2 regions of the Cellulomonas fulva genome follow, and region 2 is predicted to be linked to the other one. Evidence: riboswitches for the same ligand, from Rfam matches in the RefSeq annotation. Region 2 holds a riboswitch; the other holds the start of a gene.
The links. A riboswitch is a leader RNA that binds a small molecule or an ion and turns the genes downstream of it on or off. The one in region 2 is predicted to bind thiamine pyrophosphate.
Positions count from the first base shown of each region.

Region 1: linked by a shared signal. The riboswitch ahead of KIN34_RS05170 (thiamine ABC transporter substrate-binding protein) and the one ahead of KIN34_RS10505 (YkoF family thiamine/hydroxymethylpyrimidine-binding protein) in region 2 are both predicted to bind thiamine pyrophosphate.

Region 1 covers NZ_JAHBOH010000001.1:1,176,079-1,182,411, reverse strand. Annotated here, with positions in the region: gene KIN34_RS05175 (ABC transporter permease) at 1-592, opposite strand, end outside; gene KIN34_RS05170 (thiamine ABC transporter substrate-binding protein) at 603-1,742, opposite strand; TPP riboswitch at 1,826-1,939, opposite strand; gene KIN34_RS05165 (DUF11 domain-containing protein) at 2,014-6,333, opposite strand, start outside.
Region 2 covers NZ_JAHBOH010000001.1:2,354,989-2,361,321, forward strand. Annotated here, with positions in the region: gene KIN34_RS10495 (ABC transporter ATP-binding protein) at 1-477, opposite strand, end outside; gene KIN34_RS10500 (ECF transporter S component) at 474-1,100, opposite strand; gene KIN34_RS10505 (YkoF family thiamine/hydroxymethylpyrimidine-binding protein) at 1,097-1,783, opposite strand; TPP riboswitch at 1,913-2,032, opposite strand; gene KIN34_RS10510 (hypothetical protein) at 2,334-2,801, shown strand; gene KIN34_RS10515 (alpha/beta hydrolase) at 3,508-5,235, opposite strand; gene KIN34_RS10520 (Fic family protein) at 5,437-6,333, opposite strand, start outside.

The DNA of each region.
Region 1 (6,333 bases), 1.2 Mb from region 2:
CGGCGCGCGGGTCGAGCCGCTCCCACAGCCCGCCGACGCCGCGCACCACGACCGCGTAGTTGAAGAACACGAGCGCCGCGACGATCGCCGCGAAGGTCCCGTCGAGGTGCAGGAAGCCGAGCGGACCACCCTCGACCAGCAGCGACCGGAACGCGACGCCGACCACGACCGTCGGCAGCACGAACGGGACCGTGACCAGCGCGCGCACCACCGCCCGGCCGCGGAAGCGGTGCCGGTAGAGCACGTACGCGCCGGGCACGCCCAGCAGCACGCTCGCGCTCGTCGCGACCCCGGCCTGCGCGAGCGTCTGGCCGACGATCCGCCACGTCCGCGGCCGCGAGAACACGTCGGCGAACCCGGACAGGTCCAGGTGCCCGTCGACGACGAACCCGCGCCCCACCATCACGGCGACGGGGTACGCGAAGAAGAGCAGCAGGAACCCGAGCGGGAGGGCCACGGCGGCCGTCCAGAACGCGCCCGCGCCGACCCGCTCGAGCCGGCGGCCGTGCGAGCGACCACGACCCGCGGGCAGGGGCGCGGAGCCGGCGTGCGCCGGGTCGCCCTGCCGTCGGGTCGTGGTCGCGAGCGTCATGTCGGGCTCGTCAGCCGATCACCGTCGCCGACCACTCCTGGAGCCACGTGTCGCGGTTCGCGGAGATCTGGTCGGGGGCGACGTCGAACGGCTGCTCGGCGAGCGGGGCCCACTGCGCCCAGTCGGCCGGCAGGTCGACGGTCGCGCTCACCGGGTACATGTACATCGAGCCCGGGATGTCGGCCTGCACCTCGTCGGACAGCAGGAAGTCGAGCAGGGCCTGCGCGCCGGCGGGGTTCTGCGCGCCCGTCAGGACGCCCGCGTACTCGACCTGGCGGAAGCACGTGTCGAGCAGCGCGCCCGTCGTCGGCTCGGTGCCGCCCTCCGGCACCGTCGACGGCGGGGAGCTCGCGTAGGAGAGCACGATCGGCCGCGGGCCGTCGCCGCCGCCCCCGGAGAAGTCCGTGAAGTACGCGTCGGACCAGCCGTCGGCGACCTTCAGGCCGTTGTCGACCAGCGCCTGCCAGTAGTCATGCCAGCCGTCGGGCTTCGCGCCGATCGTCGCGAGCAGGAACGCGAAGCCCGGCGAGGACGTCACGGGGTTCGGCACGACGAGCAGGTCCGCGTACTCCGGCTCGGTGAGGTCGTCGAGCGTCGTCGGCTCCGCGAGCTTCTTCTTCGCGAACCACGCGTGGTCCACGTTGAGGCAGACGTCGCCGAAGTCGACGGCCGTGAGGGCACCCTCGTCGTCCCCCGCCACCGCGAACCCGGCCGCGTCGCCCGCGGCGTCGCCCTGCGCCGCGTACGGCGCGACGACGCCCTCCTCGAGCGCGCGCGACGCGAACGAGTTGTCGATGCCGAACACCACGTCGCCCAGCGGCGCGTCCTTGGTGAGCACGAGCTGGTTGACCAGCGCACCCGCGTCGCCCGGCTGCACCACCTCGACGTCGATGCCCGTGTCCGCCGTGAACTGCTCGAGCAGGCCGTCGGAGAGCGCGAACGAGTCGTGCGTGACGAGCGTGACGGTGGTCCCGGCCGCGCCCGTCGCCGCACCGCCGGCGGTGGCACCGGACGGCGTCGGGTCCGACGAGGCGGCGGTCGAGCCGGTCAGCGAGCACGCGCCGAGCGCGAGGACGGGGACGGCCGCCAGGGTCAGCGCCCGGACGGCGCGTCGGCGGGGACGCGCGGGGCGCGGTGAGGTCGTGGTCATGCGGGTGGTGCTCCTCCTCGGTCAGCAGGAGGGGTGCTCCGCGTCCGTCGTCGGCCGCGGTCCCGCGGTCGACGACGACCACGGAGAGAGAAAGCCCGACTCCCTACGCCGGTATCAACCGGATCAGGTTCGAGGGTCTGCGGTGGTCCGCACTCTCAGCGCCCGGGCTCACGCCCGACGCTCCCCTGTCGTTCACCACCGATCCTACCCGCGGCCCGGCCACGACCGGTCCCGCACCCGCGGGGTGGTCCCCCGCGGGTGCAGGACAGGATCAGACCCGCCGACGCCGCCGCGCCGTCAGGACGACCGCGAAGCCGCCGAGCACCAGGAGCAGCGCGAGCAGCGCGAGGGCGGCGGCGTTCGCCCCGGTGACCGCGAGCGGCTCGTCGTCCACCGGCGAGGTGACGGTGTCCGCGTCGTTGTCCGGGTCGGTGTCCGTGGACGGGCTCGTGACGGTGGCCCGGTTCGTCACCGCGCCCTCGTCCGCCGCGCGCGCGTCGACCAGCACCGTGAGCCGGATCGTCGCGGACGCGCCGACGCGGAGTCCGTCGACCGTGCAGCTGACGGTCTGGCCGTCCGCCGCGCAGTCGGCACCGCGCACCGAGTGGAACGTGAGGCCGTCCGGCAGCTCGTCGACCACGGTGACGGGACCCGGGTCGTCGGTCGGCCCGTGGTTGGTCACCGTGAGCACGTAGGTCGCCGCGCTGCCGACCTGGAGCGCGTCACCGTCCAGCTCCTTGGTGATCGCCAGGTCCACGAGCGCGGGCACCTCGACCTCGTCGTCGTCGGTCGCCGTCGCCCCACCCGGCTCGCCCGGTCCGGGCGTCGCGGTGGCGGCGTCGACGACGTTCGTCACGCTCGGGAACGCGTCGGCGCCCACGAGCACGTCGACGTGCACGGCCGGGGCGGTCCGGCCCGCGGCCAGGGTGTCGCGCACGCACAGCACGCGGGTCCCGTCGCTCGTCGGCTCGCCGACCGCGCACGTCCACCCGTCGCCGTCCGGTCGCACGTCGGTGACCGGCAGCGACGCCGGGACGACGTCGGAGAGCGTGACGTCGCGCGCGAACGACGGGCCGCCGTTCGTCACGACGAGGTCGAACGTGAGCGCCTCGCCCACCCGGGCCTCGCCGCGGTGCGACTTGTCCACCGTGAGGTCCGCGAGCGCGTCGGAGCCGCTGGTCACCGTGTCGGTGTTGTTCTCCTCCACCGGGTCGGGCGTCGAGGAGCGGACCGTGGCGGTGTTCGCCACGTCGTCGGTGACACCCGGCGCCACGTCGACGACGACGTCCAGCCAGACGGTCGCGGCGGCGGGCAGCGGCCCGACGAGCGCGCACTCGACGTCCCCGGTGCAGTCCCACGCGCTGCCCGGCGACGTGTCACCGAGCGCGCGGAACGTGAGGCCGTCGGGCAGGCCGTCCGTGACCACCACGTCGAGCGCGTCGGACGGGCCGAGGTTGGTCACCCGCAGCCGGTAGGTCGCGGTGCCGCCCGCGAGCGGCTCGTCGACCACGGTCTTGGCGATCGCGAGGTCGGCCAGGGTGCCGGGCGTGACCGCCGCGTCGTCCTGGTCCGGCTGGTCGCCGGCGCCCGCACCGCCGAGCCCGTCGGGCTGCGGCGTCAGGCCGGGGACCACCTCGACGACGTTGCGCAGCTCGGTCGTCGTCCCCGAGTCGACCGTGGCGGTCACGGTGATCGCCGGCGCGGGCCCGACGAGCAGGTCCTCGTCGCGCTCGCAGGTGATCCGCGGGCCGTCGGTGGTGCACGCCCAGCCGTCGCCCGACGCGGTCGCGTCGTGCACGCCGGCGGGCAGCGAGTCCACGACGACGATCGGGGTCTCGGCGTCGGCGCGGGACGTCGACGGGCCGACGTTCGTCACCTGCACGTCCCACGTCAGCGCGCCGCCGGCGACGACCTCGTCGGCGGGCGTGGTCACGGTCTTGACGATGCCGAGGTCCGCGAGGCCCGTCACCGTGACGTCGTCGGTGCCCGTGTCCGGGAGCGTCGCGTCGTCCGGCTGCGGGGTGAGCCCCGGCGTGACCGTCGCGGTGTTGGTCACCGTGCCGAGCAGGTCGGCGTCCAGGGCCACGGGCAGGTCGACCGAGACGGCGGCGCCGTCGACCAGCGTCGTCGGGCGCTCGCAGCGCACGGTCTCGAGCTCGCCGTCGTCGACGGGGTCACCCGCGACGCACGTGAACCCGCCGCCGGTCACCACGCCCGCGTCCCCGGGCGCGAAGGTCACGCCCGCGGGCAGGGTGTCGACCACGACGATCGGCTCGTCGGCGGTCGCCCGCGAGTCGGACGGGCCGCCGTTGGTCACCGTGAGCGTCCAGGTGAACGGCTCACCGGCCACCGCGTCGCCGCTGTGCGACTTGGTCACGCCGAGGTCGGCGGACGTCACCACGTCCACGTCGGCGGTGTCCGGGTCGGAGTCGCCGGACAGGGGCGAGGACGCGTACGCCGTGTTGGTGTACGTGCCCGCGTCGGCGGCGGGGTCGACGAGCGTGGTGATCGTCAGCGTCGGCGCGTCCGTGCCCGCGACCAGGGTGGCCGTGCCGTCGCCGAGCACGCAGGTGACCTCCTGCTCGTCGGCCTCGCACGTCCACAGCGGCGAGCCGGCCGTCGACGACGAGTCGTAGCTCAGCCCGGCGGGCAGCGTGTCGGTCACCGTCACGGGTCCGAGCACGTCGGACGGGCCCTCGTTGGTCACGACCAGGTCGAACGCGGCCGGGTCGCCCGCCCGCACCGACTGCACGTCGGGCGTCTTCGCGATGGTCAGCGTCGCTGCGGTGTCGACCGTGGTCGTCGCGTCGTCCTCGTCGCTCGTCGGGCCCTCGCCGTCGACGTCGGGCGTCGTCGAGGCCGCACGTGCGGTGTTCGTCACCACCGTGCCGTCCGCCACGCCCGAGCGGACGCGTGCGACGACCGTGATCTCGATCGGGTCGGCCGACGGGAGCAGGTCACCGATCGTGCACGTCACCGTCTGCCCGACGAGCGTGCACGCGTCGTCGTGCCCGGCCCAGGTGGCCGAGACCGGCGCGAGCGCGGTTGGCAGCGTGTCGGTCACGACGGTCGCGGCGGCCACCGACGGGCCGGCGTTGTCGACGACGAGCGTGTACGTCACGCCGTCCGGGTCGCCCGCGACCACCGTGGTCGGGTCGGCGTCCTTGGTGATCGACAGGTCCGCGGCGCGCACCACCTCGACCACGTCGTCCGCCGCGTTCGGCCAGTCGTCGTCGCCCTCGTCGAGCGACGCCGGGCCCTGGACCCGGGCGGTGTTGGTGGACGTGGCGGGGAGCGCGTCGGCCGTGACGGCGACCGGGATCTCGATGGTCCAGTCGTCGCCGACGTCCAGGCCGTCGGGCAGGGTGCAGGTCACGGCCTGGCCGGAGACCGCGCACGTGCCGGCGTCGGCGGTGGGCGCGCCGGAGAGCGGGAGGCCGGCAGGCACCGTGTCGGTCATCGTGAGCGGGCCGGGCGCGTCGGCCGGGCCGTGGTTCGTCACGACGACCGTGAACGTCGTCCCGGTGCCCGCGACCAGCTCGTCGCCGTCGTGCTCCTTGGTGATGCCGAGGTCGGCGACCACCGTCGGACCCGTCGTGACGGTGTCCTCGTCCTGGTCCGCGCGCCAGTCGGAGCCGACGACCGCGGTGTTGACGATGTCCTCGGTCACCCCCGGGTCGATCTCGACGGCGAACGTGAACGTGGTCGCGGCGGACGCGCCGACCGCGAGGTCGCTGCCGAGCTCGCAGGTCACGTCCGTGGTCCCGGTGCAGGTCCAGTCGTCGTCGGACACGACGTCGCCGGCGTACGTGAGCCCGTCCGGCAGCTCGTCCGTCACGACGACGCCGCGGGACACCGACGGGCCGCCGTTGGTGACGGTGATCGAGTACGTGCCCGTCTCGCCCGCGCGCAGCTCGCCGACGATCGCCTTGTCGACGGTCAGGTCCTCGGTGTGCGTGACGGACGTGCTCGTCGTGTCCTCGTCCGCGTGCGTGTCCGCGCCCTGCGGCGTCACCGGGGTCACCAGCGCGCCGTTGACGAGCGGTCCGTCGGTGGCGACGAGGGTCGCGTCGACGGTGCCGACGACCCGGATCGAGAACGAGCCGTCGACCGCGAGGTCGCTGGTCCGCGCGCAGGTCAGCGTCGTGCCGACGACCGGGTCGCAGGTGGCGCCCGTCGGGACGACGGACGTGACCGTCACGCCGTCGGGGAGCTCGTCGGTCACGACGACCGGGTCGGCGGCGGAGGCGCGCGAGACCGACGGGCCGTGGTTGGTCACCGTCACGTCCCACGTGATCGCCGCACCGGCCGCGACGCTCGTCGGACCCGTCTTGACCAGGCCGAGGTCGGCGACGGTCGTGACGGTCGCGGTGCTCGTCGCGGCGTCGTTCGTCGCGTCGTCGTCGTAGGTGCGCGCGCCGACCTCGACGTCGTTCGTCGCGGTCGTGCCCGAGGGGACGTCCGCGGCGATCGCGACCGTCACCGTGATCGACGCGGTGGCGCCGTTCGCGAGCGAGCCCGCGTAGGTGCAGCGGGAGTCGACGGACAGGTCGCCGCTCGGCGACGAGCACGCCCAGCCGCTGCCCGCGAC
Region 2 (6,333 bases):
CGCGACCCGCTGGCCCTCGCCGCCCGACAGGTCCGCGGTGCGCCGGTGCCGCAGGTGCGCGGCACCGACGCGCGCGAGCGCCCGGTCGACGGCGGCGTCGATCGCCGCGACCGGCCACGCGCGGTTCTCGAGCGGGAACGCGACCTCGTCGGCGACCGTCGGCAGGCACAGCTGGTCCGCCGGGTCCTGCCCCAGCGTGCCGACGTCCCGCGCGAGGTCGGCCGGGGACGTCGCCGTGGTGTCCCGACCGCCGACCAGCACGCGACCGGCGACGTCGGCGTCGACGAGCTGCGGCACGACGCCCGCGAGGACGCGCAGCAGCGTGCTCTTGCCCGAGCCCGAGGGGCCGAGCAGCAGGACGCGCTCGCCGGGCGCCACCTCGAGGTCGACGTCCCGGAGCACCGCCCGGTGCCCCGGGTAGGCCACGGTCAGCCCGGACGTCTCGAGAACCGCGGTCTCGTGAAGGGCGGTGGTCACGCGACCGGGACCTCGTCGTGCGGCCGCTCGGCCGCCGCGGCCCCCACCCGACGAGCACGCCCGAGCGCCGTGTTGTCGAGCACGCCGGTGCGCGCGAGCGCGTCGCCCAGGACGCGCGCCAGCAGCCCGCAGAGCAGCACGCTCGAGACGACGGTGAGCCCCAGGCGCCAGGCGAACCAGTCCTGCTGGAGCCAGCCGAACCGGACCGCCCCGAGCGCGACCGAAGCGAGTCCCGCGCTCACGCCGGACGCGACGAACACGCCCCAGCCGTACCGGCGGTAGCGCGTCAGCGCGAACGGCAGCTCCGCGCCGGCGCCCTGCACGAACCCGACGAGCAGCAGCATCGGCCCGACCGGCGAGGCCAGGAACGCGACCTCGACGAACGCGGCGACGATCTCCACCACGATCCCGACGAACGGCTTGCGCACGATGTACGTCGCGAGCGGCGCCGCGATCATCCAGCCGCCCGCGAGCACGTGCTGCGCCAGGTCGCCGAACGGCCCCATCGCGAGCTGCAGCGCGCCCCACGCCTGCACGAGCGCCCAGTACAGGAACCCGAACACCACCGCGAGGACCGCCAGCAGCACCAGGTCGGCCAGCGTGAGGCCGCGGCGCGCGCTCACCGGGCCACCTCGCTCGTCGTCGCCGGGGCGGCCGACGAGCCCGTGGCCGCCCAGGACGGCGAGCCCACGACGACCGTCGCGTGCGTGACGACGTGCCGCACCGACGCCGCCGCACCGAGCCAGCCGGCGGCCACGGTGGTCAGGACGTCGGTGAGGTCGCCGTCGAGCCGCGTGACGAAGTGCTCCGACGAGACGGCGACCCGCTCGCGCGCCCCGTCGATCGCGGCCGTGATGGCGGCCATGTGGTCCCCGGTGCGGCCCGGCCCGCCGTCGTCGAGCGGGTACAGCGCCCAGTGCGCCGCGGCGCGCACGCCGCTGGGTGCCAGCACGGGCGGCGTGACGCGCGTGAGCAGCGCGTCGTCGGGCAGCGCGCAGTCGACCTCGCCCGGGCAGCCGCGGGAGAGCTGCACGTGTGCGACGACGTGCCCGCCCGTCCCGGCGGCGGCGACCAGGGCGGCGTGCAGGTACGTCAGCACGTCGGCCTCGGTGCCCCGCACGAACGTCGACACGTCGTCGGTCACCACCTCGACGCCGGTGCGCGGGGTCCGGCCGAGCACGTCGGTGAGCACGGCGACGAAGTCTTCCCGGTGCGGGTGCATCGAGAACCGCGCGCCGACGCCCAGGTCGGCGGGTGTGGGTGTGTGGGCGGGTCGCTCGGGGCTGAGGACGCTGTCGGGGGTCATGCGGGCTCCTTCGTCATGCCGGACCCCCGGGCAGCCCACGGCCCCGGCACCCGACGACGCCGCCCGCCCACCGTCCCCGGGGCGCGCGGGCGCCCACGAGCCCGGCGGACGTGACCGCGCCGGCGACCGCCGACGACGTACGCCCTGCTCCCTACGCTGGTGCAAACCAGGTCAGGTTCCACGGGTCTGCAGGTGGGACGGGTGTCCGGCCTGCACTCTCAGCGCTCGTGCGCTCCCCGGGGGCTGTGTCGTGGCCGACCGTAGCGCGCACCGCCCGGGCATCGGCACCCCGGTCCCGACTGGTGGACCAAGCCGCCGTCGTCGGCTCGGTCGGCCGCTCGCTAGGCCGTACGGGTGATCGTGTGCTGGGGGCTTCCTTCTTCAGGGGCTTTCCAGGACGCTCCCAGCATCGCGGTCGGTTGGCCGGGGTGTTCTTCGTTGCAGGGGGCTGTTGTGCTTGCGTGGGTGCGGACGCGTCGGGTTGTCGCGGCGACGGTGCGTACGTTTACCCGCGTTGTCGTGCTTGAAGGAAACGGTTAGGTGGTTCCCCGTGGCTGACGAATCCCGTCGCCTCCAGTTGGTGGCCCTGCAGCAGGGGGCGCTTTCCAACGCCTACGGCTTCGCGGCGATCCATCTCGAAGACCTGCGACCTCCGGCCGCAGTCGACAGTGCCGTCGCCATAGCAGAACTGCTCCGCGCGACCGAGGCAAGTCTCGGACTGGGAAGCGGGACTGGCCTTATCCAACTTGCGATTCCGCTTGGGCTCAGTCACGAGCTGAATACTTCGCCTCCCGAGCGTCTGTCCTGGGCGAATGACGACGAGCCGCCGTCCCTCTATTTCTTCGAACCCAGACACTGGGCGCTCCCGTCCGACCGCGAAGAGTACCGATGCCCCTGCGAGATCGCAGAATTCATTGGTCAGGAAGTGAACGCCTCCTACGCCTGCGGGCGAAGCATGGCTGAGCGAGGTCGTGGCTGGGAGTTCTCCAGGACCCTGTGGGTGTGGACGACGCACTAGAATCAAGAAGATCGACGATGGTAATGATGGCGGCCGGGACAAAGCGCGCCGTGGCAGAGTCGCTGCGTTCAAGGTTAATGCAGTCCAATAGTCCACCCGGATCTCCGCCGGAGGGCGGTCGAGTCTCACCGGATATTGTCTCCGGCGCGCGAGATCATCTCACGATGCGGGACTGCGTGCATTACATGTAGTGCTCCGCAGGGCAAGCCGAACGAGCAAATTCGCGCATGGGCACGAGCAATGGCCGCGCGTGGATAAGCGAGGGGGAGCCTGGCCCGGTGTCCCGGACAGTTGTGGTGTGGTGATCATGTCGCCGCAAGCACCTGTCCGCACGCGGGATCGCGGACCGCCGCGGGGGCTACCTCGACCCCGAGTTCCAGGCCACCACCCGAGCCCTGGTTCGCCAGGTCAAGAAGCGCTGCGCCGGGCGCGCCGAGTGGGAGACGATCGAACAGGCACGACACGAGACCGCTTCTTCCCGATGGGCGGCGTGAGGACTCCCATCATCGGAAGACCTCGAACCTCTACCCACACCGACGCGCGCCACCACACGACGCGCGCACCCGATCTACACCGTTGTCTCAAGAGCACCTCTGACAACGCCCGGGACCTGCGCAGCGCGTCGGACGTGTGCCGACCAATGAGCCCCTGGGTGCGTGCCGGGCGCTCGACCCGACTCAGGTGGGCGCGCCTCGCGGGACCGCGGTCAGGCCTCGGAGGCGACGAGCCCGACCACCTCGCGCAGCGTCGCGGTGTCCTCCTGCGTCCAGCCGTCGGGCGGTGCGACGGCGGCCCAGCCGTCGGCGTACTCCAGGTGGTAGTTGTGGCCGTGGCCGGCGGGCGCGGTGCCTGCGACGAACAGGTCGATCGTCGTCTGCCAGAACGTCACGAGAGGGACCCAGCGCGTGCTGGGCAGGACGTCCGAGCCGCGCGGCTCGGTCAGGCGGTCGGGCTCGTTGAGGATGAGGTGCGGCGACCACCAGACGACGCCGTCGGACGCGTGCTGCTCGTAGACGATCCGCGGGCGGTCCCAGTTCGTCCCGAGCTCCCACAGACCGCGGTCGCCTGGCGTGCCGTCGGCCGGACGGTTGGCGAACCGCACGGTCGTCCCGCCGTCGACGACCGGGCTGACCTCGCGCGAGCCCGCGTCGCGGCCCTCGGTGAGCTGGCCCCACAGGTCGGTGAACCCGGGCGTGCCGAGCCACAGCGCGCCGTCGGTGCGCGCCGTGACGTCCTGGACCGACGAGAACGCGCCCTGGCTGCCGTAGGAGCCCAGCGAGATGCCCGCGACGTACAGCAGCGGGCGGTCGTCCGCCGGCAGCTGGGACCAGCGCGCGTAGACCGCCTCGAAGAGCGCCTTGCCTGCGGCCGGCGGCGTCGACCGGTCGCCGACGAAGCTCACCCACGACGGCAGGTAGGAGTACTGCATGGATGCGATCGCGGTGTCGCCGCCCCACAGCAGCTCGAGCGAGTCGGACATCGACGGGTCGATCCAGCCGGTGCCGGTCGCGGTCACCACGGCGAGCACGGAGCGGTCCCACGCGTGCGTCCGGTCGAGCTCGGCGACCACGACCTGCGCGACCTCGTCGAGGCTGTCGCCGGCCCGCAGGCCCGCGTAGACGCGGATGGGGTCGACCAGCTCGCGGTCCGTCAGGTCCGCCACCTGCTGCCGCTGCTCGAGCGGCCGACCGCCCGCGACGAACGACCGCCCCTGCAGGCCCAGCTCGTCCCACGCCGCCATCGACCCGGGCGACCCGCTGCGCAGCGGGTCGCTGGGCTGCGTGACGCCGTCGGCGGTCCCGTCGTCGACCTGCGCGTAGACGTCGTTGAGCGCGGCGAGCCCGCCCCGCACCAGCGTCCCGTCCAGCACGACGAGCGCGAGCCACGCGACGAGCGCGACGGCCACGAGCCGCGCGAGCGGCACCGGGACCCACCGGCCGACCGCCTTGCCGAGCAACCGGGCGACCCAGCGCGCGACCTGCCGCAGCCCCCGCCCCACCTGCAGCAGCAGGACCGCCACGACGAGCGCGAGCACCAGCACGACGAACGGGTGCGACGACTCGGCCGGCGGCTCGCCGAACAGCGCGAGCAGGTCGTCCTGCCAGGTCGCGTTCCACCACAGCGCCAGCGGCACGACGAGCACGGTGGCGACCAGCAGGCACCGCCGGAACCACCGGCTGCGCGCACGGGACCACGGCACCCCGACTGTGCGCAGCAGCCAGGCCAGCAGGACCCCGAGCCCGTAGCCGATCGCCGCGCAGATCCCGGCGACGAGGCCCTGGTACAGCGCCGGCCGCGGGGTGAGCGCGGGACCGAGCGACACCGCGGCGAGCACGAGCGCACCCGCGAGCCCGGGCCCGGACAACCTCCCGGGCCAACGCCGGAACGCCCCGAGGACGCGGATACCAATCGAGCGGTGGCCGGTCTCGGCCATGGGTTCCTCCGGTCAGGTCGGCGCGCCCGGTGCGGCCAGCGTCGGCCACGACCGTAGCGCGCAGCCGCGACCCTGCCGGCCATGATCGACCGGTCGATCCGACCGGCTACCGCACGAGCGGACGGTGAGCGTGAAGCAGACCCTTGACCTCTCGGGGTGTCATGGCCGGGCCAGCCGACACGAGACCGACAGGCGAATCAGTCAGCGGCGGCGAACGTGCTGTGCGTACTGGTCGAGAACGCCGAGGATCCCGGAGTGCTGCCAGACCCTGTTGCGCTGCATGCCGGTCTTCTCCGTGAGCACCCCCGCTTCGGTGAGCTGAGCGAGCGCGCGCTGGGCCGTCATGTCTCGCATGCCCAAGCGCCGGGCCAGGAGCCGGGAGTTGACGACCGGGTTCGAGACCAGCAGTGGCACCACTATCCATCCTGCGGCCTGCGGGCGGAGGCGGATTGCCGCGAGTCGCGTGCGCGCGTCGTCGACCTGGGCGCTCAGATCGTCGACGAGGCGGACGCCCGTCGACGCCGCGTAGCGGCTCGCGCGTGCGAACTGCTCGACGATCGGCCGGGCGTCACCCTTGCGGTACGTGTCGAGTGCGCCGAAGTAGGCCGCGGTGTCGGTGAGCAGCCCTGCGGAGACCGGCGCGGTGGTCCGCGTCATCGTCCCCTTGCCGCGCAGGATCGCGTGGACCATCGCCCGGCCGGTGCGCCCGTTGCCGTCGGTGAAGGGGTGGATGGTCTCGAACTGGGCATGGGCGACGGCCGCCTGGACCAGGACCGGTACGTCGTCGCGAGCCATGAACCGGACGAGGTCGTCCATCGCGGCGGGGACCTGCCCGGGTTGCGGGGCGACGTGGGACGCGCCGCGTGGAGTGATGGTGCTCGTGCCGACCCACACGAGCGAGTCCCGGTAGCGGCCCGCGTGCTTCTCCCAGCCCCGCTGGCCGGAGAGCAGCTCGCGGTGCATGGCGAGGATCGCGTCCTCGTCGAGGCGCTCGGCAAGCGCAAGCGCAGCCTCCATCGTCCGCACGTTCGCGATGACGGTGCGGGCGCTGTCGCTCGTCGACTGCCCGATCTCAGCCAGCGCGAGCTGACGTGCGCC